Regions from separate parts of the Paenibacillus sp. FSL R7-0128 genome, predicted to be linked through region 4. Evidence: riboswitches for the same ligand, from Rfam matches in the RefSeq annotation. Region 4 holds a riboswitch; each other region holds the start of a gene.
The links. A riboswitch is a leader RNA that binds a small molecule or an ion and turns the genes downstream of it on or off. The one in region 4 is predicted to bind cyclic di-AMP.

Region 1 (5,639 bases), on a different contig from region 4:
TGTTTATGGTTGTGGGCATCATTGACCATGAGACGGGTACCCGTGATCTGCGCAAGCTTGGAGGGCTTATGTCTCTCATGCCGGTCACCTTCTCTATCGCATTGATCGGGACATTCTCTATGGCTGGATTGCCGCCATTCAGCGGATTCCTTAGTAAAGAAATGTTCTTCACTTCTGTACTCAATATCCGGGAGTTTGACATCCTGAGTTCAGGATACTGGACACAGCTCTTTCCGGTGATTGCCTGGATTGCCAGTGTATTTACCTTTGTATACAGCATGATCTTTGTCTTCAAGACCTTCCGCGGCAAGCTGAGGGAGGACAAACTGGATAAAGTTCCGCATGAAGCTCCACTGGGTCTCTTACTGTCACCCGTGATTCTGATTTCACTTGCAGTAGTGTTCGCTTTCTTCCCTGATCTGGTCTCTGCCACGCTGATTGAACCGGCAATGTCTTCCATTCATACGGGGCTGCTCGCACCGGAAGAAGCCTTTGAGGTTTCTATTCATTTCTGGCATGGATGGACACCAGAAATCTTCATGACCCTCGGTGTTATAGCAGCAGGTACGCTGTTGTTTAGAATCTATACCCGGTTACGTGTTCTAGACCGTGAAGCCGGCGGAACCAATGCACTGAGCCGTATGTATGACTTCTCGTTAAGACTGCTCGAGAATGGTTCAAGACGCTTAACCGATGTTTATATGACTGGTTCGGGTCGCCATTACCTGCTCTATATTTTCAGCTTTTTCATCATTTCCTTACTCACAGTTCTGCTACGGCAGCAGGGCATTAGCTTTGGTATGGATCAGTATGCCTCATTGTCTTTTTATGAATTGGCTGTTGTAGCAGCCATGCTGCTGGCTGCCTTTGCAGTTCCATTTGCCAAGTCACGTGTCAACGCGATTCTTTTCACCGGTGGTGTGGGGTATATGGTGACGCTGCTCTTCGTTCTTTTCCGGGCACCGGATCTTGCACTCACACAGATGATTATAGAGACCGTATCGGTCATTCTGTTCCTTCTTTGTTTCCGGTATTTACCGAAGCTGAAGAAGCAGAAGGAGCCTCTGCGCTTTAAGCTGCCCAATCTGATTATTGCGGCTGGAGCTGGTATCACGATGACGTTGATTGCTCTGGCGGCTATGGGTACCAGTCCTTTTGAACCGATCTCCGAGTTTTTCTTGAAGGAAAGCTACAACCGGGCTGGCGGCAAGAATGTGGTCAACGTCATCCTGGTAGATTTCCGCGGGTTTGATACTTTGTTTGAAATCATGGTGCTTGGCATCGCCTCACTGGCCATTTATGGTCTGATTCATCTGAGAATGGAGACGGAATTGCCGCCGCTGGAGCCCTCCAAGACAGAACTATTGCCGCTGCGCAGCAATGATGTGATTCTACAGACGATCTCCAAGGGGATTGTCCTTGTCATTCTGATATTCTCCCTGTATCTGTTCTTTGCCGGGCATAATCATCCCGGGGGAGGTTTTATCGGGGCTTTGATGGCTTCTGCTGCGCTTATGCTCATTGCAATCGCATTTGGAATGGATCAGGTACGTAAGGTGCTCCCTGTGAATTACCGGCTGCTTACAGCTTCCGGGCTCATGCTGGCTATTCTGACAGCGTCAGGTTCATTCCTGTTTGACGCTCCTTTTCTAAGTCACACGTTCGGCCACTTCCATCTGCCAGTACTTGGCGATACGGAGCTGGCGACTGCCGTCCTGTTTGACCTTGGTGTATTCCTGGCTGTAGTCGGCGTGACGATGACCATCATTTTATCGATCGGAGGGGAGAAGAAATGGAACTCGTAATGGCGGTAGCGGTCGGAATTCTGTTCATGATCGGTGTTTACCTGATTCTCTCCAAAAGCCTGCTGCGCATTGTGCTGGGAACCTCCTTGCTGACGCATGGAGTCCATCTGCTGCTGCTCACGATGGCCGGGCTCAAAAGGGGGGCAGCCCCTGTACTAGGCAAGGCGGATACCTATGTTGATCCGCTGCCGCAGGCGCTGATTCTAACCTCCATTGTCATCAGCTTTGGGGTCACAGCTTTCTTTTTCGTACTCGCATACCGGTCTTATCAGACGCGGGGTACTGATGAAATGGACAGCATTAAGGAGGACAACGAATGAGTAATCTATTGGTGCTCCCGATTCTCATTCCGCTGGCTACGGCTGTCATCCTGATTTTTCTCAAAGAGAAGATCCGGCTTCAGCGCGTGATTAGTGCGCTCAGCGGTCTGCTTAACATTCTGATTGCGGTGCTGCTGGTTACACGTGTCCACTCCGAGGGCATACTGACCCTGCAGATGGGGGGCTGGGCTCCTCCGTATGGCATTGTATTTGTAGGTGATATGTTTGCTGTATTGCTGGTAACGATGGCTTCGATCGTCAGTTTTGCGATTCTGTGCTACTCCTTCAGCAGTATTGGAGAGCAGCGGGAGCGGTTCTATTACTATACGTTCTTTCAGTTTTTGCTGGTCGGGGTATACGGCTCGTTTCTTACGGGGGATATTTTCAACCTGTTTGTCTTTTTTGAGGTCATGCTGATTTCTTCTTATGCGCTCATCTCACTCGGTGGGACCAAGCTTCAGCTAAGAGAAACGTCGAAATACCTGCTTATTAATATCGTATCCTCGACACTGTTCGTAGCTGCGGTAGCTTATCTCTATGCAGCGGTAGGAACGCTCAACATGGCGCACCTGTCCCAGCGTATCGCTGAAGCGGGACAAGGCGGCGTGCTTAATGTGATTGCTGTTTTGTTCTTGATTGTATTCTCCCTGAAGGCAGGACTATTCCTGTTCTTCTGGCTTCCAGGGTCCTACAGTGCACCTCCGGCGGCTGTCAGAGCGTTGTTCGGTGCCCTGCTGACCAAAGTAGGACTCTATGCAATCATCCGCACCTTCACGTTGTTGTTCGTGAACGATCCCGGCTTCACTCATGACTGGATCGCCTGGATGGCTGCTGCTACCATGATCCTGGGCAGCCTGGGGGCAGTGGCTTATAGGGATATCCCGCGGATTCTGAATTATAACGTCATTATCAGCGTTGGATTTGTAGCCTTTGGGCTTGCTGCAGGGACTGCAGATTCAATGAATGGGGCAGTCTTCTATCTGCTGCACGATATGCTGGCCAAGGGACTTATGTTTATTCTGGGCGGGATGATTATATCCGCAGCCGGAACTGACCGGCTAGGCAGTATGGGCGGGATGATCAGAAAGTATCCGCTCCTCGGCTGGATGTTTTTTATTCTGGCGCTCGCCCTGGTGGGGATTCCGCCGCTTAGCGGTTTTGCCGGCAAAATTATGATCCTCCGTGGAGCGTTGTCCGAGGGGATGCTGACGCTGTCCCTCATTGGTCTGGGATCAAGCTTTCTGGTGCTGTTCTCCCTGATGAAGGTGTTCAGGCTGGCCTTCTGGGGAAATGAACCCAAGGAAGAGCAGCCTAAGGTGAGCTTGAAGGTTGCTTCGGCTGTGGCTGCCGGCCTGCTGCTGCTTGTGATTGCAATGGGGATCGGAGCGGAGTATGTGTATACTTATGTATCGCAGGCTGGCGAGGTTCTGGCTTCACCTGCGCTATATATTGAAGCCATAATGAAGGAGTAGTGAATATGGCCTTACAATTCCTGTTTAATCTGTTGATTGCCTTTCTGTGGATGGCGATAAATAACAATGGCTCTGGCTCAAGCTTCTTAGTAGGTTATCTGCTGGGCATCGGACTTTTACTGTTATTTAGGAAATCCAGGTCCCAGCCCCGGACCTTCTATCTCATACGTATATGGGCTGTACTGAAGCTTCTGCTGATCTTTGCCCGTGAACTTACGGTCTCGAATTTCGTGGTCATTGGCCATATCATCCGTCCAAAACTGGCTATACGTCCCGGTATCTTTGCTTATGAGACTGCCTTGGCCACACCCTGGGAGGTCACACTGCTCTCGTGCCTGATTTGTCTGACACCGGGAACCCTGACTCTTGATGTGTCCAAGGATGGCAAGACGCTGTACATTCATGCTATTGATATTAAAGATGCACAGCTGATGGTCACGCAGATTAGAGGCACTTTCGAACGAGCGATCAGGGAGGTGACCCGTTAATGATCCCAGTTATGCTAACCGTGGCCATGATCATTCTGGCTCTGGCGATGCTGGCCTGCCTGTTCCGTCTCCTGAAAGGGCCAACCCGCTCCGACAGGGTTGCCGCACTCGATACGATCGGCATTCATGTACTCGCTATGATAACCGTCTTCAGTATGCTGCTGGATACCCAGGATTTTATAGAAGTCATTCTGGTTATCGGGATTCTGACGTTTATTGGTACTACGGCACTGGCCAGATATATTGAACGGGGAGCCGTTATAGAGGATGGAGGGAACCCCAATGACAGGTGAACTGATTAGCTCTATTCTTGTGGTAATGGGTGCAGTCTTCTGCGGCTTAAGTGCCTTCGGCTTAGTCCGGCTGCCCGATGTCTATCTGCGTTCACATGCGGCTACCAAAAGTGCAACCTTCGGGGTATTGTGTTTGCTGACAGGAGGTTTCCTGTACTTTTGGTTCAAAGACGGAACGGTTAATGTCAAGCTTCTGCTGGCGATTGTATTTGTATTCATCACTTCACCGGTAGCAGGTCACTTAAATGGCCGGGCTGCCTACCGTTCCGGAGTGCCCTTATGGAAGGGAAGCGTTCAGGATGACCTGAAGGTGCTGGGGGAAGAAAGCAAGGAAACGTCTGTAAAATAATAGTTAATCGCTGAATTCCTTATAGGAAGCGGGGGAACCAGGTTACATGGGGTGAATCTCGGGAAAAACGAGTAGGGCTACTTTCAGGCCCGAATCCGGCAGCTAACCCCGCAAGCGTTCATGAGAGGATGCACTGTATATGCCGCATATTGAAGTGAATGGAACGTCGCTGTATTATGAGATGTCGGGCAGCGGTCTGCCTATTGTTTTTATTCATGATTATTCGACCTCTCATCATCTGTTTGAGCCGCAAGCGGATTATTTCAGCAAGCGTGCCAAAGTGATCGTATTCGATTTGAGAGGGAACGGGCAATCGGGTAAAATGGATGTGGAGATCAGCCGGATCGTAGACACACAATGTGAAGATTTGAAGCTGTTATTGGACGCTTTATCTGTAGAGAAGGCTGTTATCGTAGCTTGTTCCAGTGGTGCTGTGCTCGCCCAGAAATTCGCCTATCTGTACCCTGAACGGATAATAAATATGGTATTGGTGGACAGTTATTTTCAGGAGGATTACACGGCGAGAGGCAGTAAAATGAAAGGAATCTTTGAGGTCTGCGCATGGGCGGCCCATTATCTTCCTGCCGAAATGTTCGTCCGTTCCTTGCGCATCACCTACAATAAGTGGCTCTCGGCTTATCATATTCTCAGGAAAGAGCTTGTGCATGAACGGACAACGGAATTAATTAAGCAGCGGCTGGCACTTAGACAAACGGACAGCTACGGGTTCGCATTACGGCTGCAGATTCCTGTTCTTGTTGTATCCGGGAATCAGAATGAATGGGCGCTGGAGCAGGTGAAAAGAACAGCCAGCAAGTATCCGTCTGCCCGTCTGGCGATCCTTGAGGATGCGATGTATCCGACTCATCTGTGTCAGCCCCAGCTCTTCAACCGTATATTACTGGATTATCT
Region 2 (5,639 bases), on a different contig from region 4:
TGGGACTGACACCGAGCGGAGAGACCAGGGTCACATTATCGTGCATTTGCAGCTCCTGAACCAGCTTGCCCAGGATCGGCATGGAGATCTTCTCAGACGGATTCTTTGTCTCAGCAACCAGCAGCAGCGGGCCGTTGAAGCCTTCGCCGAACCCTTCGGAGATGACATCATAGCTCTGGCGGGCCGGAGTATCCAGGTTCGCCGAGGCGCCGGATGGAATACCCAGCTCCATCTTGGTCACTGGAATGGCGGCTGTGCCAAGCACCAGCACCACCAGCACAATGATGGCCCAGCGGTATTTCACCGTGGCATTTGCCCAGCGGTGCGAGAAGCTGTGCTGCGCTTTTTTGGCAGCGGTGCTGTGCTTGGTCCGGGCTTTGGCGGTTACGATCCGTTCACCGACCAGGCCGAGCAGCGCAGGCAGCAGGGACAAGGCCAACAGGACATTGATCAGAACGCTGGCCGCAGCAACTAGGGCCATAGTAGACAAGAAGCCGATGCCGATGACGAGCATGCCGCATAAGGCGATAATAACGGTCAGACCGGCGAAGAATACCGCGCTGCCTGCGGTGCCCAGTGCACGGCTGGCTGCTTCGGCTGCGCTTAATTTCTCATCCAGGATCAGACGGCGCTGGCGGTTCACAATGAACAGCGAGTAGTCGATCCCCACGGCGAGACCAATCATCACGGCAAGAACCGGTGTAATATCGTTCATCTGGATCAGGCTGCCGAGGGCAAACGCACCTCCGACGCTAATGCCTACTCCGAGAAGTGCGGTCAGCAGCGGCAGCCCGGCGGCAACGACTGAGCCCAGCGTCATGAACAATACGATGGCAGCAACGGCTACGCCGATCGCTTCCGTGGAGCCGATGGCCGGCATGCTTTTGAGCGAGTCGCTTGGAATCGCGGTAATGCCTGAACCGGACTGTTCAACTTTGGTCACGGTATCGATGATGTTGTCCGGCACCTCCGATGGCAGAGATGTCTGCTGAACCGTGAACTGGAACTGGAACAGGGCAATGCTGCCGTTAGCCGACAGCATCACGCCGGGAACCGGAGCGCCGTCAACAATCAGCGGACCGAACGGTGCTGCCTGAGCAGCAGCGGCTTGACCCGCGGCGGCAGAAGGATCGGCAGTGGCTTGACCAGCGGTGGCGGAAGGATCGGTAGCGGCTTGACCAGCAGCGGCAGAAGGATCGGCAGCGGCTTGACCAGTGGCAGCGGAAGGATCAGTAGCGGCTTGACCCGCGGCGGCAGAAGGATCGGCAGCGGCTTGACCAGTGGCAGCGGAAGGATCAGCAGCGGCTTGACCGGCAGCGGCGGCCGCTGCTTGTGCTGCCAGTTCGGCAGGGTTGATGACATATTCCATGTTGTATACATCATTAATAGCTTTTAGAAGCAGCGCTGTACGCTCAGGCGTATCAAGACGCTCCCCGTCCGGTACAGTGAAGGCGATACTAGCCTGGCCTCCGGCCGCAGCGGGCAGCTCTTTTGTCAGCTTATCCAGCACCTTTTGCGACTCTGTGCCTTCAATTTTCATCTCGGAGCTGGATTGAATGCCGTTGACTCCAATCAGGGTGCCTACAACTCCGAGTACAATGATCCAGACTGCAATGAAGGCCCAGGGCTTAGCATAAGCCGATTTACCTAAGCGGTATAGAAAAGTAGACATGTAGTGGTTTCTCCTCTTTATCTGTGAATTTAGAAGCCGTTGCGTAAATAAGCAAACATGGAATTCAGGTATTGTTCAAACGGCATAGCTCCGGAGTCCCCGCTCTGCTGCTCACCCGGCAGCATGACGTTCAGCCGTCCGTCCAGGATAGGCACGAAGGCCCCATAGACGGCACCTACCAGCAGGTGGGTATATCCATCGGCATACCGTCCACGGGTGAACTGCTCCAGTGTCTCCTGGGCGGTGATCTGCAAATGCCGGAAGACATTGAGAATGTAAGGCTCCAGGGACGGATATTGATTAGCCAGGGAGACGAACTGCCGCAGCTTATGCAGGAACTCCGAGGTGAATTGCAGCTTCAGCAGATTGTACAGGGCATCGAGCGGTGTAGCATCCGACGGCAGAGCAGCCAGCGGGTTATTCTCTTTCTCTTGGACAGCAATAATGCCAATGAAATAGGCGGCGACTGCCTCCTCCTTACAGGAGAAGTAATTCGCAAAAGTCCGCCGGGAATATCCAGCCTTCTGAACAACATCATCCACAATGAAGCCATCCATGCCATGCTCAAGCGCAAGCTCGAAGGCCGCTACGGCTAAGGCATAGGCGGTGGCTTCCTTTTTTTTGTCCCGCAGATTCAGTTTGGAATTCAAAAGTAAATGTTCCTCCTTTCCCTGAAATCTATAAGTTCTAGAGAATCTATAGGTTCTATTATTGCTCAAAGGGAAAGATTGCACAATGAGCATCAAGTGACGAAAATGTGAATATTTTAAATTTGGAGTAATGGGCTGAGAAAGAAAGGTGGGGGTTAGGAGATTAAATTAGGAGGGCGTGGGGAAGGGAGTGGGAAGTAAGTGAGTAAATGAGGAGTGAGAGCTAGAGTGGGAGTAAGAGTAGGAGAGTAAGTGAGTAAGTGAGTAGGTGAGTATGTGAGTGAGTAAGTGAGTAGGAGAGTGGGAGGGGATTAGGTGAGCAAATGAGCAGTACGTGAGAGGAAGAGTAACATGGGTGTAAACAGACGATAGCGCGAGCAAATCCCCGGGCGGATAAGAGCAGAGCTGAAGAATGCGCCTTCATTCACGAAGGGACAGCATTATTGACTTCTTTTGTCATCCGTGAGGTTTTACATTAAATGGCTGCAGGCGTAAGATTCAATCAACAACCGAATGAAATGACACTGTTCTTGAAATGGCTGAATTCCGTAACGGGAACGGGGGAACCAACTGGTGCAGGTGGCTTAAGGATAGGCTGCTGAGTACCCGGGGTGAATCCTTGCCAGTGTGCTACTATGGCTCTGGTGAGGTAGGGCAATCTCGCTGCCCGAATCCGTCAGCTAACCCCGTAAGCCTCGAAGAGAGAGGATGAGCGCCATGATCGAGTAACCGACCACGGAGAGCCCTGCTGCTGCTGTGGTCTTTTTGCTGTGTAGGGAAGGGGATTAATCCCACTGAATGCCCTGAAAATGGGCTGGATGCGGAAATGAAGAGCACAAGTGCCCTTGAATCCAATTGCGCCTCTGCCATACACAACCAAGCAGCCTAAAGTGGAAATTAGGTGCATTAGTGACGGGGAGTAGCGAAATTAAATCTTATAACAACATTAATTAGTCATTTATATGCCGCAATAGTCTTTTTATGTACCACAATAGACAGTTTCCGCATCGCCACTACAGTCAGTTTTCTTATAGCCATATTACATTAAAAGGAGGGGGTTACCATCGCTACTGTATTTATCGTCTGTTTCTGGGTTGGCCTCGTGCTTATCCTCAGTGGCAGCATTCATGGGCACGGTCTGGTAGGCCACCTGCATGTCGGGGGAGGTGATGGCGGGGGGCCGGGCTTTCTGCCGATTCTTCCGCTGATGGTGTTTGTCACCGTCTGGGGCGGCACAGGGTATATGCTTGTCAAGTACAGCGGGATGCAGCTGCTCGCCGTAGTACTGGTCTGTACCTTGATCGCCCTGCTGCCGGGCATCCTGCTCTACACGGTACTGGCCCGGGTAATGACCCGGTATGACAGCAGTATGAGTGAACTCGATTATGATCCGGCAGGCCAGCTCGGCTATATCAGCATCGCCGCAGCGGATGGGGCCGTGGGAGAGATGAAGTATGTGCTGCACGGGACCATGCGTTCCATCGGCGTGCGTGCCGAATCCGGTCAGTCGCTATTGCGGGGCGATCGGGTGATTATTGTGAAGACGGATAAGGGGATCGCAGCGGTCACTTTGTTTGAGAGGGAAATGGAACAAAACTAACGGGGAGTGTCGGAGCAAATGTTAATTTTATATGTAACCGGAGCTATTGTTGTTGTAATTCTGCTGGCGTTAACCAGTATTGTGACCGCGTATAAAAAGGTTCCGCCCAATCAGGCCATGATCGTATACGGTCTCGGCGGCAAAAGAGTGGTTCAGGGCGGCGGGACATTCGTCATCCCCGGCTTCCAGAACAATAAAACCATCTCCATGATGCTGATGAGCTTCGATGTGATCCCGGCGCAGGCCATGTTCTCCCGCCAGGGCATCAAGCTGAACCTGGAGGCGGTCGCCCAGATTAAGATCAAAAGCGATCCAACCGCTATTCTCACAGCCAGCGAGCAGTTCATTGACCGGCCGGAAGAGGACCGTGAGACGATTATTCTGCATTCGGTGGAGGGTCATCTGCGCGGCCTGATCGGGCAGCTCAGTGTAGAATCTATACTCAAGACCCCAGACGAAATTAACAGCAAGATGCGGGAGACCTGCTCGGAGGATCTCGACAAGATGGGGCTGGAGGTCGTAAGCTTCACCATCAAGAAAATTACCGACGACAAAGGGTACATCGACAATATGGGGGTGCCTGAGATTGAGCGGATTCGCCGTGATGCCAGCATCGCCAAGGCTGAAGCCGAACGCGATATTCAGATCAAGCAGGCCGAGGCGGAGAAGGAATCCTCCATTGCCAAAGCCAATGCGCATCAGGCGACGATTGAAGCAGGAACCGCTGCCCGTGCGAAGGAATCGCTGTTCGAGAAGGAGCTGAACATTAAGCAGGCGGACTTCAAGCTGGAGACCGAGGTGAAGAAGGCACAGGCGGATCTGGCGTACGAATTGCAGCAGAATAAGATCAAGCAGTCGCTGGTTACCGAACAGGTGAAAATCACTCAAATGGAGGCCGAAGCCAACCGCACAGTCCGGGAGATCGAGGTCGAGCTGAGACAGCGGGAGCTGGAAGCGACGGTAATCAAGCCGGCCCAGGCAGAGAATCAAGCGACGATCATGAGAGCGGAAGCCGCCAAGCAGCGGCAGATTCTGGAGGCGGAAGCCGAAGCCGCTACGACGACCAAGCGCGGACTGGCAACAGCGGAGGCGGAATTGGCAAAAGGGAAGGCGAATGCAGAGATCGTCCAGCTCGCCGGAGCGGCGGAAGCGGGAGCGCTGCAGAAGAAGGCTGAGGCGTACAAACAGTTCACTCAAGCCGCCCTGACCGTGGAATTCCTGAAAATCCTGCCCGAGCTGGCTGAGAAAATCGCCTCCCCGCTGGCCAAGGTAGATAAGATCACCGTCATCTCCCAGGACGGGGCTTCCTCAGGCGTGAACAAGATTACGGGTGATATCGCCAAAATCATGGCCCAGGTTCCAGAGCTGACCCAGACACTTACCGGCATGAACGTGACTGAGGCGCTCAGCGGGTTACTTGGCCGGGACAAGAAGCATGGACAGGAGTAGAAGAGGAGTAGGGGGAGGCAGTAAGTAGTTAATGAAACGGCAGCAAGCCCCTTCCTGACTGCATCTCTCCACAAAAAAACAGGCGTCAATCTCCAAAAGGAGGCTGACGCCTGTGGTATGTCTGAAGCTGTTGATCAGCGCTGCACCGCTCTCAGGCGGTAGGTGCAGCTGGCGTAATCCCCGCGCAGGTCGGAGACCACAAGACCGATACGCATCAGGCGGTCACCGCCCAGCGGTGTGCCGTCAAAGGCGGGCTGGAATGGAGCGG
Region 3 (5,639 bases), on a different contig from region 4:
ACTCCCAAGCGGTCTCAACCCAAAAGGTATACGAGCATTTGCTGTATTTGAGCAGCTTATTTACACGTATGATTCAATCGCGGGGCTGGTCGATGCAGGAGGTGCTGCAAGAGGATTATTCGATGCTTCTATCCTTTGAATCCCTGCTATCCAAAGAGCAAATCGTGGAATGGTCCAAAAGAGTGGCCAGCCGCATTACCCAATACCGGGAACGGGAGCGAAAGCATTCCAGCCATCGGCTCGTTAAACAAATGATCGAGGCCGTGGAGGAAATGCTGGGGAAAGAAGAACTGACCTTGCACACGCTGGCCGAAAGATTATATGTCAATCCCTCTTACCTTAGCCGGCTCTTTAAGCGGGAGGAAGGGAAATCCATTTCGGAATATCTCCTGAAGCGGAGTATGGAGCATGCCAAAGAGCTCTTATACAGCGGCGTTAAGGTGTATGATGCAGCAGAAGCGGCAGGATATCGTGATGTCAGCTATTTTGCCAGAGTGTTTCGTAAATATTGGGGTGTAGCCCCGAGTGAATTAAAGAAACAAGAGCGTTCAGTCTCACCGCGGTTGATGTAAGTTAAAACTACAATGGAAGAAAACAGGTGGAGGTGGTCAGAATGACCGATATGGCACTAACCGTTAAAATACCCGAGCGTGATATCCCTGTCTACACGGAGGTGGATGTTGTCGTTGCCGGAGGAGGACCGTCAGGAGTAGCAGCAGCGCTCGCAGCAGCAAGAAACGGGGCATCTGTATTGCTGATAGAGCAAAGAGGATACCTGGGCGGCATGGCGACGGTCTCTCAGGTTCCTGCATTTTGCCCGTATACCGATCAGATCAAGCCGGTAATCCGTGGGATTGGGCTGGAAATTCTGCTTGCTATGAAAAGCAAGATGGAGGAGACGTTTCAGGAAGCATGGAAGGATCGGCTGGATTGGGTGCCGATTGATGCGGAAATTTTAAAGCGCATATTGGATGAGAAGATGATGGAGGCTGGCGTTAAAGTGCTGTACCATACCTTCGTCAGTCAAGTTCTTCAACAGGACGGCATCATTGAAGCGGCGATCATTAATAACAAGACCGGAACCCAGGCGGTGAAGGGGAAGATATACATTGATGCAACCAGCGATGCGGATCTCACCTATCTTGCGGGCGGGCAGCTCGCCAAAGGTGGAGATGATGGAGAGCTGCAGCCGGGGACGATGTGCTTCGTCCTGAATAACCTGGACCGGAACAAATTTCTCTCAAGTGCTGAGACGCACGGCCACGATCTGAAACATGCGATCAACAAAGCGAAGCACGAAGGGCGATTGCGCGTCGCGAGAGATTGGGCCGGTATTTCCTGGCTAAACGATCATACGGCAGGCTTCAATTTCGGGCATGTATTCGGGATAGATGGTTCAAACACGGATGATCTGACTCGCGGTGCGATCGAAGGCCGCGCACTTGTTGAACACATTACCGGTTGGCTGCGGGAAGCGATTCCCGGATTCGAGAACGCTTTCCTGACGTTGACGGGCGAACAGATCGGCATTCGGGAAACCCGCCGGATCATCGGCGATTATATCGTCACCGCCGACGATTTTCTGGCGTGCCGTTCGTTCCCGGACGACATTGCCCGCAATGCCTACTTTATTGATATTCATATGGCAAAGCCTACGAGCGGCATGACGATGGTACGTCTTTCGCCGGGAGAGTCGCACGGCATTCCTTATCGTGCCTTACTTCCGGTTGGTATTCAGAACGTAATCGTAGCCGGCAGAGCGATATCAACCGATAGAGCGGCCCAAGGCTCCACCCGGGTCATGCCGAATTGCTTTGCCATGGGCGAAGCCTCCGGTACGGCCGCGGCGATTCTGGCCAAGACAGGTTCGCGGGAAACGCGCAGTATCGACATCACGGATCTGCAGCGCAGACTTGTCCGCCAAGGCGCATGGTTAGGAGAGCAGATCAATGAGCGGTACTAGGAAGGTCGAACTAAATTACAGTCAACAGTGAAAGAAAGCTAACTAGTATCAAAAGGCTGAGCCCAAAGTCATATCCTTGACTTAGGCTCAGCCTTTTCAAGCTGTTTCAAACTTGTTCATCCGGGCAGTTATTTACAAGCGTTGTGTCTATTCGGATTCAGAATGAGGAAATCCTCTGGAAGCTCGAACAGCTTGGCGACCAGTTCGTCCATGCCGGACTCCAGCTTGAACTCCATTTCCTCCCGGTACAGCGGAACCAGGAAATAAACCTGAACCTGATTGCCATCTTTCGTATGGACGGTGCTAACCTCTTCCGGCAGAGCATACAGGATCACACCGGACAGCTCCGTGTTATCCGCGTAAGGCTCGTAATCTTCCGTGTTGGGGATCGTATGTCCGTATCCAAGCCACGTCTGATACATATGCGGGAATCGGGCAAGCATCTTCATCAGCCGGATCGGCCAGTAGTTCTCCTCTGCTTCGAAATCCTCCTGCGTAAGCGGCCAGTCCGCCGGCAAAAACATCATCAGCTCCGCGCGTTCCAGATGCTTGTACTCTTTACGGATCTCCTGAGGGAGCGTCAGCGGCAGATCGCTCATCCCATTGGTGTACAGCACCCAGTAGGGCTCATCAGGTGTAGCTTCCATAATATTCACATCAATATGTACGATGTCTGAGATCAGTTCGTGGAACACGCCGGTTTCCCGGTTTGGAAAGACCCGATTGAAATGTTCGTTTAAATCTTCCATGTACAAAATATTGGCGGGAGGTGTAACCTGCTGCTCATCCGAAGCGTCATAACCATAAATGGTGGTACCATCTTCCGATTTGCCCATTTCCTTACCGCCAAACAGTTTTTTGAAAAAGTTCATGTCTTTGCGCTCCTCTGTGTGGGTTTATATTAAAGTGCGAAATGAAGTATTTGAAACCTCACTTGGAAGTATAACAAAAGACATAGCCCCGGAGCGATGGGTCTATCGATTCGAATTTCAAAAGGAGCAGATATGAACTATATCATTTTTGATCTGGAAGCCACCTGTTGGGAAAATGACCGCAAGCGGGGCGTAGGCATGGAGAGAGCCTTGTCTATGCTTGAATTGCCGCTTGAAGGTACTCACCATAGAGGTATCGATGATGCCAAGAACATTGCGAAAATCTTCGTTAAGATTTTTGATCAACTGGAGTTTTGATAATTTAAATTGATCATGTCTATAGCAGTGAATAATAGGATACCGATTCTGCAAATAAAATGGTTGGATTCAGATGACTCTTCACCGTATTAATTGAATGGATTCTTTGCTCTGTCCTTTGATGGCGATACCGCTCCGATCCGGCTCCTACCTTCATTCGGATTTGGTCATTTTGAATGAACATACTATCGAGTGCAGTCTTGATCATGTTAAGTTGATTGGGAGCCCATTCTTGTCCGTGCATCCGGACGTATTCTGTGGCTTCTTCTGCAGTACAATGACATATCTCTTTCAGAAAAGAGCCCCATTTGATTAAATCCACCGCATTGTCACCCGCACAAAGAATGCAATTCCCATAGCTGATCTGTCCTCCGAAGGTTAACTTCAACACCCCATACCAGCATCCGTAAGGCTCTGAAATATGCAGGAAGGAAGGGCGGCAGCTAAATGCGAACAACTCGATTCGTGACAGTCTGGCGTTAATCATGAATAATGCCTCCTAGGTTGTCTATAGATTTCATATAACGCTGCAGATTATGGGTCTGCTCAGCTGTGGCTACATAGGCTGTCAGTTCAGTTTCATTCTCACATACAGCAGCATGCTCAAGCCAAACGGAATATTTGGTTTTCTGTACGATGGATAAGTGTAATGGAAAGGTTTTGCGGGATCGCAGCAAAAAAGCATGGTTAATGCAGGCTCTCTCCAGTGCTTACGAGGTTAGCTGACGGATTCGGACGGTGAGAGTCGTCCTACCAGTGAAGAGTTCAATCTTCTTTGGATTCACCCCATTTCGGCTGGTCACAGCCATTTGGTTCCCCCGCTTCCCGCCTGACGGGAATTCAGCATTTGTTAAAAGGAATCTTACGCTGAGCATCACTGTTTGTAAAATGCTGAAAGTTCTCTAGGAGACTAAATAAGACTCTATAGGATATAAAAATGAAGAAAATCCCTTGTAATCTAGCATTCATCCCCGATTTTCTGAAGTTATCGCGTATTTATTAACTTTTTAATGCAACCTAAATGGGGCTAAATGAATCTTAATGCTTCTTTAATCATGATTATAAAAAAGAGAATCGGAGAGATTGAGACTGGTTGCAGAGAAACTAAGAGGTTTATTGTCTGCCTTTACAGGTGAACATGTGCGAGAGCCCGATTAATTATTTGCTTGTATGGAGTGCCGCCATTATGAATCCAATATTGGAATGGATTGAGAATAAATGTTCTGGTATAATCAACTGAGAACATCAGTTCTGTTATCAAATGCCATTTGCCGTAAGTTGCATGGCAAGAAACATCGGATTGGGATAAGATCCTCAAGAGTGCAAAATGGACGCCTATATAAAGCTTTATGGGAGCAAATGCTAGGGGCGTTGTGCTTACCGATACTTGGACATACTAACACTTTGAACTTGTAGGTTTACCTTTTATTCCGAGAAAAAATGAGTTTATATATAATATTGACCTTATTTAAAATCAAAGGAGAATGCGACTCATGGATAAGAAAACCATTTACTTTTTGTGTACAGGAAACTCCTGCCGGAGTCAGATGGCCGAAGGCTGGGCCAAGAAATATTTGAGCAATGAATGGAATGTGTATAGTGCAGGCATTGAGGCTCATGGGTTGAATCCGAAAGCCGTTCAAGCGATGAGTGAAGTAGGTATAGATATCTCAGGTCAAACATCAGATATTATTGATCCGCAGCTGCTGAACAGCTCTGATCTCGTCATTACTTTATGTGGAGATGCAGCAGATAAGTGTCCCATTACCCCGCCTCAGGTGAAACGTGAGCATTGGGGATTCGACGATCCGGCAAAAGCGCAAGGAACAGATGAAGAGAAGTGGGCAGTCTTCCAGCAGGTTCGTGATCAAGTGGGAGAGCGCATCAAACAATTTGCTGAAACGGGTGAATAGTCACGATAGTGGAGTAACTGCTGCTAATGAGACAGGAGAGAAACTATAATGGTAAATTATCATGAACTGATTGAAGGTAAAGTATAATAGATCTTTTTTGCTAAAACCCCAAATTAAACCCGACCTTTATTACTAGGTCGGTTTTTTGGGTGCGCCTGGCATGGATGATAACTTGGCGGTGAAACGAGCTTGCCACATAAAGCGAAGTTCAATACTGCCCGAATCCCAGCATGTATATGTGGTGGTCTAACAAAGGACTGTGTGTTCTCCAATATCCGTACCGGGCTGGAAGAACTGCTTCAGTTGATGAAGGAGCTTCAGCAGGAACACGCCAAGAGTGACTCCTCTTTGGCACCCATGCTTGCCGCATGCGGGTGGTCCCTTGATCGGTCAGTTCCAGAATAATGTTACATTAATTAAATCCAAACCCCCAAGTTAGCTGTCTATATAACAGGAGGTGAACGACAATGATCGATGCACAGCAACAAATCAACGCCGCACAAAACGGAGATCACGATGCCTTCGTTTCTCTTATAAAGGATCGGACGGATAAGCTGCACCGAGTGGCCCGCC
Region 4 (5,639 bases):
GAGCGGGCAGTGCCTTCGCAGATTCCAAAATGGATACTGTGATTTCAAAAACCATTGGAACGTCGTATAAAACCGGGGGCACAACCACCAGCGGCTTCGACTGTTCCGGATTTACCAAGTATGTGTTCAAGAATGTCGGGCTTACCTTGCCCCGTACCTCCAAAGCACAGTTCAAAGTTGGAACAAGTGTATCCAAGAGCAATCTGCGTTCCGGTGATCTCGTGTTCTTCAATACCCTGGGTAACGGAGTGTCCCATGTCGGTATTTATGTTGGAAACGGGAAGTTCGCACAGTCCTCAAGTTCACGTGGTGTAACCATCAGTTCGATGAGCCAGTCCTACTGGGCCAACCGCTACGTTGGCGCCAAACGAGTAATGAGCACAACAGCCTACCAAGCTGTCGCTTACGATTGACCCCTTGAAGCATACCCCGAATATTTCAGCCTCTAACAACTAAATGTAACTTATACGAGCTCGGGATGATTATTGCCGTAATCATTTCCGGGTTTTTCCTTTTCCTTATTCTACCTTTTACACCGAATTCGCAGCCTTGAAACAGCATTTTTTTGCAAAAACAAAGAAATAATCATATAAATTAACCCCTGCGCATAGATATGAGTCTTTGGAAAGGGCTATAACTCTAAAAAACAGCAAAAAAGATGCATTAATATGTTATAAGTGATTGCCAAGCGCCGAAGTCTTTGTTACAATTATCGCAGTGAGTTTTTAGTAACATTTTTGTAATTATTGAATCGATTTTAACAAAGGTTTTGTCATGTATTGAATGAACCGCTAATCCTAATCAACAGTCGTGCCGAGTTCCCTAATGAATTAGGGAAACGGGGGAACCACTTTGGGTGAATTGACCTCCTATTCTAAGAGGGGTCATAGGGGACCTTCAACCGAACCCTTAAGCTAACCTCGTAGGCATTGGAAGGGGTATTTACTTTTGAAGAAGAAGCTAGCAGCCGCAGTACTAAGCTTGTCCATTATCTTCACCATCGGAGCAGGAAGCGCTTTCGCGGATTCCAAAATGGATAAAGTGATCGACAAAGCCATCGGAACCAAATACGTGTCCGGCGGTACATCAACTAACGGGTTTGATTGCTCCGGATTTACAATGTATGTTTTTGATAAGATCGGCATTAACCTGCCCCATCAATCCGGCTCCCAGTATCAGATGGGCTCTGCCGTGTCCCGTGACGAGATGAGACCGGGCGATCTTGTATTCTTCAATACAAGCGGTAAGGGCATATCCCATGTAGGTATTTATGTTGGTGACGGCGAATTCGCCCATGCCTCTTCCTCACGTGGTGTAACCATCAGTTCGCTGAGTGACAGCTATTACGTCAACCGCTACGTTGGCGCCAAGCGAATCATGAGTACAGATGCCTACAAGACTGTAGCTTCGGATTCCCAAGACAACGATGATGTACAATAATCCTTTGTAACCTAACGCTCTTTTCCGAGATTTTTGCCGAAATCTTGGAGAAGGGCTTTTTTTGTCTATAAAATTACTTACCCCTCTCTATATTTGTAAAACACTGATTCTGCGCTTTCGGAAAATATATTTTGGCGTTTGTCAAGTTTCTGGATTTCCGCACGGAAATTGCGTCGAAACTCGCTGTTTTTGTATATAATTATATTGAATTTATTTCCCCTGGAAGGAGGCCTCGCCTAATGATTAGCTCCCCGCTAACCTTTTACGTGGTGCCTATGGAGCCGCAGCATGCCGCTGAGATCTGTGAGTGGAGCTACAAGCCGCCGTATAATATTTACGGCTGGATGTCCTGGGAGCAGATGCAGGCGCTGGGCGTGGAGTTCGGAGACCCGCAGCTGCGAAGTAGGCAATATGTATCGGTTGTGAATGGAGAGGGGGATCTGTGCGGCTTCGCCCAGCTCTTTCCGATGGAGGGGGTAGTCCGGCTTGGTGTCGGAATGCGGCCCGAGCTGTGCGGCCATGGAATGGGGCATCTGTTCATGAAGGCTATTGTGCAGGCAGCACGGTCGCGTTACCCGGAATGTGAGATCGACCTGGAGGTGCTGACCTGGAACCAGCGCGCCATCCGCGCCTACCAGAAATGCGGGTTCACCATAACGGATACCTATGAACGCCGCACTCCGACCGGTAATAAGCCTTTTTATTGCATGGTCTATGAGGAATAGCACCGGAGACAAGAGAGTTTTGCAAAAAATGGATCATTTGTGTTCATTTTTTTGACACACATACTATGATAACGCTTCACCATCCGCTATAATGGAGACAGCAGCTTACATGGAGGGACGGATGCAGATGCAGAAATGGATCATGAGCGGTTTGTTTTTTGCCGCCTGTGCCTTTGCAGTAATCTTAATGTTTACCCTACCCGGTAAATCCGAGGTGGCGGAGCAGAACAAGCCGACCATGCCGGAGGTTGTGCTGGACGCTGCGGGCGCAGAAGCCACAGTGAAGGCCAATTGTATCTCCTGCCACGGAGACCAGCTTCAGGGCGGGGCGGGACCCAGCCTGCAGCAGGAAGGCGCTTCGCATGACGCAGCTCAGATCTTCAGCATAGTCACCAAGGGCCGCGGACAGATGCCTCCCTTCAAAGACAGGCTGGCCCCTGAAGAGATTGCGAATGTAGCCCTATGGCTGGCCGAGAAGAAATAATCCGCAACCTGTACTCACACCATGCTCCTCATTTTAAATGTATAATGCCCGTGACGAGGATAACGAACGATCCTTGCACGGGCATTTCTATTAATTAGATATTCCTGTTGTCTCCATAGGGGCCTTGTCCTCTAGCGGGTCTTCTCGAATGCCTCATTAAATTCATGCGCCTGGCGGAGATCAAGCTTCTCCACATCTGCAGCCAGCCGCAGAACAACCGTCTTGTAATCAATGGTGATATGCGGGTGATGGTCAAAGGCCTCCGAAATTGTCGCTACCTCATCCACAAAGGCAATTCCCTTCATATATTCACTGAACATATATTTGCGCACCAGCCTATCCCTCTCCAGCTTCCAGCCCTCAAGCTTGCCGATCTGCTCCTGCAGTTGTTCCTCAGTTAATTGCAATTCGTTTCCTCCCTTGCTAAGTTAACGGTTCCTTCAGCCTGCTCTTCTCCTTCAAATAAAACATCCCTCAGCTTCTGAAAGTCCAAGGGATGTGCCAGGCCAAAGATTTTTGATTAAATGTATTCTGACATCCCGGCAATTAGTACTCCACTTCCAATTTTAACATGGCCGGATGCCCGGGACAAACCCGCTGCCGCATTTTTCCCCTGCTTTATACAAGAACGACCGAAGCCAGATCCTCATCGCCCAGCAGAATATTAATGCGGTGTGTTTCTTTATCGTACATCACAACTCCGCTGCCCACCTGAATGACCGGCTCGTTGCCCAGTGCGTAGAACAGGTCTTCCGCAAGCGCCTCCCAGACCTCCTGCCTCGATTCCTCCGGCAGATTCGTCCACTCTTCAGGCTCCATTTCAAAAAAAATGTACCCGTCTGTAATCCGTCCAACGGCTCCTGTCAGTTCAACCAGAATTTCACCGTAATCCCTGCCATGCTTAACTCCCACATCAATCACTCCGTTTTCTTCGCTGATGAATAATAACCTACCTTATCTATTATAGCCGAAAAAATCACTTCACAAAAAAGGGAATGATGTCGATAAAGAAGAATATACGTGATTTGGTTACGAACAGAGTGTTCTCCCGCGGTTCAAGGACGAATTACGCGGTTAGTCGATCACTTCTTAATTCTCATGGACGAGGTGCATAAATGGAAATCTCAACAATTCTAGGCCTGGTGTTTGGTCTGATCGCAGTAATCTGGGGGATGATACTCAAGCATGCTCCACTTGCAAGCTTGAACAACCCCGCTGCCTATGTCATTATTTTTCTTGGCACGGCTGCCTCCATCTTCATGGCCTTTCCGATGTCGGAAGTCAAGAATTTCCCTAAGCTGTTGAAGATCCTGTTTACGAAGAAAAAGATGGTCGGTAAGCCCGAACTGATTACCATGTTCATGGAATGGGCATCCATTACCCGCCGCGAAGGGCTGCTGGCTCTGGAGTCCAATGTCGATGAAATTGAAGATAATTTCCTCCGAAACGGCATGCGGATGATTATTGACGGCAATGATCAGGAGTTCGTCCGTGATGTATTAATGGAAGATATTCATGCCACTGAAGACAGACATAAAGCCGGAGCCTTGATCTTCTCCCAAGCCGGGATGTATGCCCCTACACTAGGGGTACTCGGGGCTGTTATCGGGCTGATTGCCGCCTTGGGTGATATGAGTAATATGGACGTCCTGGCCCACGCGATTGCCGGTGCCTTCATTGCAACCCTGCTCGGGATATTCACCGGTTATGTCATGTGGCACCCTATGGCCAACAAGCTGAAGCGGATATCCAAACGCGAGATTGAAGTCCGCCTGATGATGGTGGAGGGTCTGCTCTCCATCCAGTCCGGGGTGTCTACCATAGCTATTAACCAGAAGCTGTCCGTCTTCCTGACTCCGTCCGAGCGTGCCAAGCTGAGCGAGAAGGAGGGGGCTTCCAGTGAGCAAAAAGACTAGGCATGAGGAACATGAAGAGCACGCCGATGAATCCTGGCTGCTTCCCTATTCCGACCTGATGACCTTGCTGGTTGCTCTGTTCCTTGTTATGTACGCCATGAGCGCTACGGACGCCGTGAAGTTCCAGCAAATGGCTGAAGCCTTCAATTCAGCGCTCAGCGGCGGCGGCGGCGTCCTGGAGTACCGGTCGGATTCTCCGACCAGCACCCAGCTGGACCAGGGCAAGCAGGATAAAATGAACAGCGTGATCTCCAAGAACACCGGCACCTCCGATCTGTCCAAGCTCCGTGCCAAGGAGCAGGAGGATCTGGAGAAGCTGAAGAAGCAGTTCGACCAGTACATCAAGAACAACGGAATGACTGACTTGCTTAGCACCAAGCTGAATCAGTCCCAGCTGATGATCACGATTAGCGACAATGCCCTCTTCGCTTCGGGACAGGCTGTAGTGAAAGATGAATCCCGCCAGTTGGCCAAGTCGATCTCAACTATGCTGCAGCAATTCCCTGATTATGAAGTATTGGTGCAGGGGCATACCGATAATGTTCCGATCTCCAACAGCACGTACTCCTCGAACTGGGATCTTAGTGTAGATCGTGCCCTTGAGTTCATGAAGATTCTGCTGCTGAATCCCAACCTGGACCCGACGAAGTTCAGCCCGACCGGCTCTGGCGAATATCATCCCATCGCTAGCAATGCTACGGCTGCCGGGCGGGCCAAGAACCGCCGGGTAGAAGTATCCATCCTGCGTAAATATAAGGACGCTGCTGCGGAGACAACGGATGTCTCTAATGTAACAGCTCCCTGATAGTAAGGAAACAAATAAGAGCTGCTTCGAACGGCCCTACCAGGGGTCTATCGGAGCAGCTCTTATTATAGGTATGGGCATTATAATCTTATTGCAGCTGATAGTTCAGCATAGCCCCCAGCTCTTGCTTCTCTTCCTGGGACAGCTCCCGCCATTCTCCAGTCTTCAGTGCGCCAAGGCGGATATTCATTACCCGGATGCGCTGCAGCCGCCGGACTTCATAACCGAAGGCACTGCACATGCGGCGGATTTGCCGGTTCTTGCCCTCA

Region 1: linked by a shared signal. The riboswitch ahead of NST26_RS11295 (alpha/beta fold hydrolase) and the one ahead of NST26_RS33830 (C40 family peptidase) in region 4 are both predicted to bind cyclic di-AMP.
Region 2: linked by a shared signal. The riboswitch ahead of NST26_RS22525 (hypothetical protein) and the one ahead of NST26_RS33830 (C40 family peptidase) in region 4 are both predicted to bind cyclic di-AMP.
Region 3: linked by a shared signal. The riboswitch ahead of NST26_RS16415 (hypothetical protein) and the one ahead of NST26_RS33830 (C40 family peptidase) in region 4 are both predicted to bind cyclic di-AMP.

What each region holds. Positions count from the first base shown of each region.
Region 1 is NZ_JBBOCD010000001.1:2,751,971-2,757,609, forward strand. It holds gene NST26_RS11265 (Na+/H+ antiporter subunit A) at 1-1,805, shown strand, start outside; gene NST26_RS11270 (Na(+)/H(+) antiporter subunit C) at 1,793-2,125, shown strand; gene NST26_RS11275 (Na+/H+ antiporter subunit D) at 2,122-3,597, shown strand; gene NST26_RS11280 (Na+/H+ antiporter subunit E) at 3,603-4,085, shown strand; gene NST26_RS11285 (Na(+)/H(+) antiporter subunit F1) at 4,085-4,378, shown strand; gene mnhG (monovalent cation/H(+) antiporter subunit G) at 4,368-4,727, shown strand; cyclic di-AMP (ydaO/yuaA leader) riboswitch at 4,726-4,859, shown strand; gene NST26_RS11295 (alpha/beta fold hydrolase) at 4,867-5,639, shown strand, end outside.
Region 2 is NZ_JBBOCD010000001.1:5,324,774-5,330,412, reverse strand. It holds gene NST26_RS22535 (MMPL family transporter) at 1-1,672, opposite strand, end outside; gene NST26_RS22530 (TetR/AcrR family transcriptional regulator) at 1,702-2,322, opposite strand; cyclic di-AMP (ydaO/yuaA leader) riboswitch at 2,850-3,032, shown strand; gene NST26_RS22525 (hypothetical protein) at 3,425-3,922, shown strand; gene NST26_RS22520 (flotillin family protein) at 3,941-5,371, shown strand; gene NST26_RS22515 (alpha-galactosidase) at 5,506-5,639, opposite strand, start outside.
Region 3 is NZ_JBBOCD010000001.1:3,982,057-3,987,695, forward strand. It holds gene NST26_RS16395 (response regulator) at 1-572, shown strand, start outside; gene NST26_RS16400 (FAD-dependent oxidoreductase) at 614-1,963, shown strand; gene NST26_RS16405 (suppressor of fused domain protein) at 2,092-2,835, opposite strand; partial or broken gene NST26_RS16410 (3'-5' exonuclease) at 3,019-3,153, shown strand; gene NST26_RS16415 (hypothetical protein) at 3,173-3,640, opposite strand; cyclic di-AMP (ydaO/yuaA leader) riboswitch at 3,846-4,009, opposite strand; gene arsC (arsenate reductase (thioredoxin)) at 4,647-5,066, shown strand; gene NST26_RS16425 (sigma-70 family RNA polymerase sigma factor) at 5,534-5,639, shown strand, end outside.
Region 4 is NZ_JBBOCD010000002.1:27,314-32,952, forward strand. It holds gene NST26_RS33825 (C40 family peptidase) at 1-413, shown strand, start outside; cyclic di-AMP (ydaO/yuaA leader) riboswitch at 802-944, shown strand; gene NST26_RS33830 (C40 family peptidase) at 949-1,440, shown strand; gene NST26_RS33835 (GNAT family N-acetyltransferase) at 1,680-2,165, shown strand; gene NST26_RS33840 (c-type cytochrome) at 2,293-2,649, shown strand; gene NST26_RS33845 (4a-hydroxytetrahydrobiopterin dehydratase) at 2,781-3,056, opposite strand; gene NST26_RS33850 (hypothetical protein) at 3,268-3,561, opposite strand; gene motA (flagellar motor stator protein MotA) at 3,765-4,565, shown strand; gene motB (flagellar motor protein MotB) at 4,549-5,370, shown strand; gene NST26_RS33865 (pseudouridine synthase) at 5,459-5,639, opposite strand, start outside.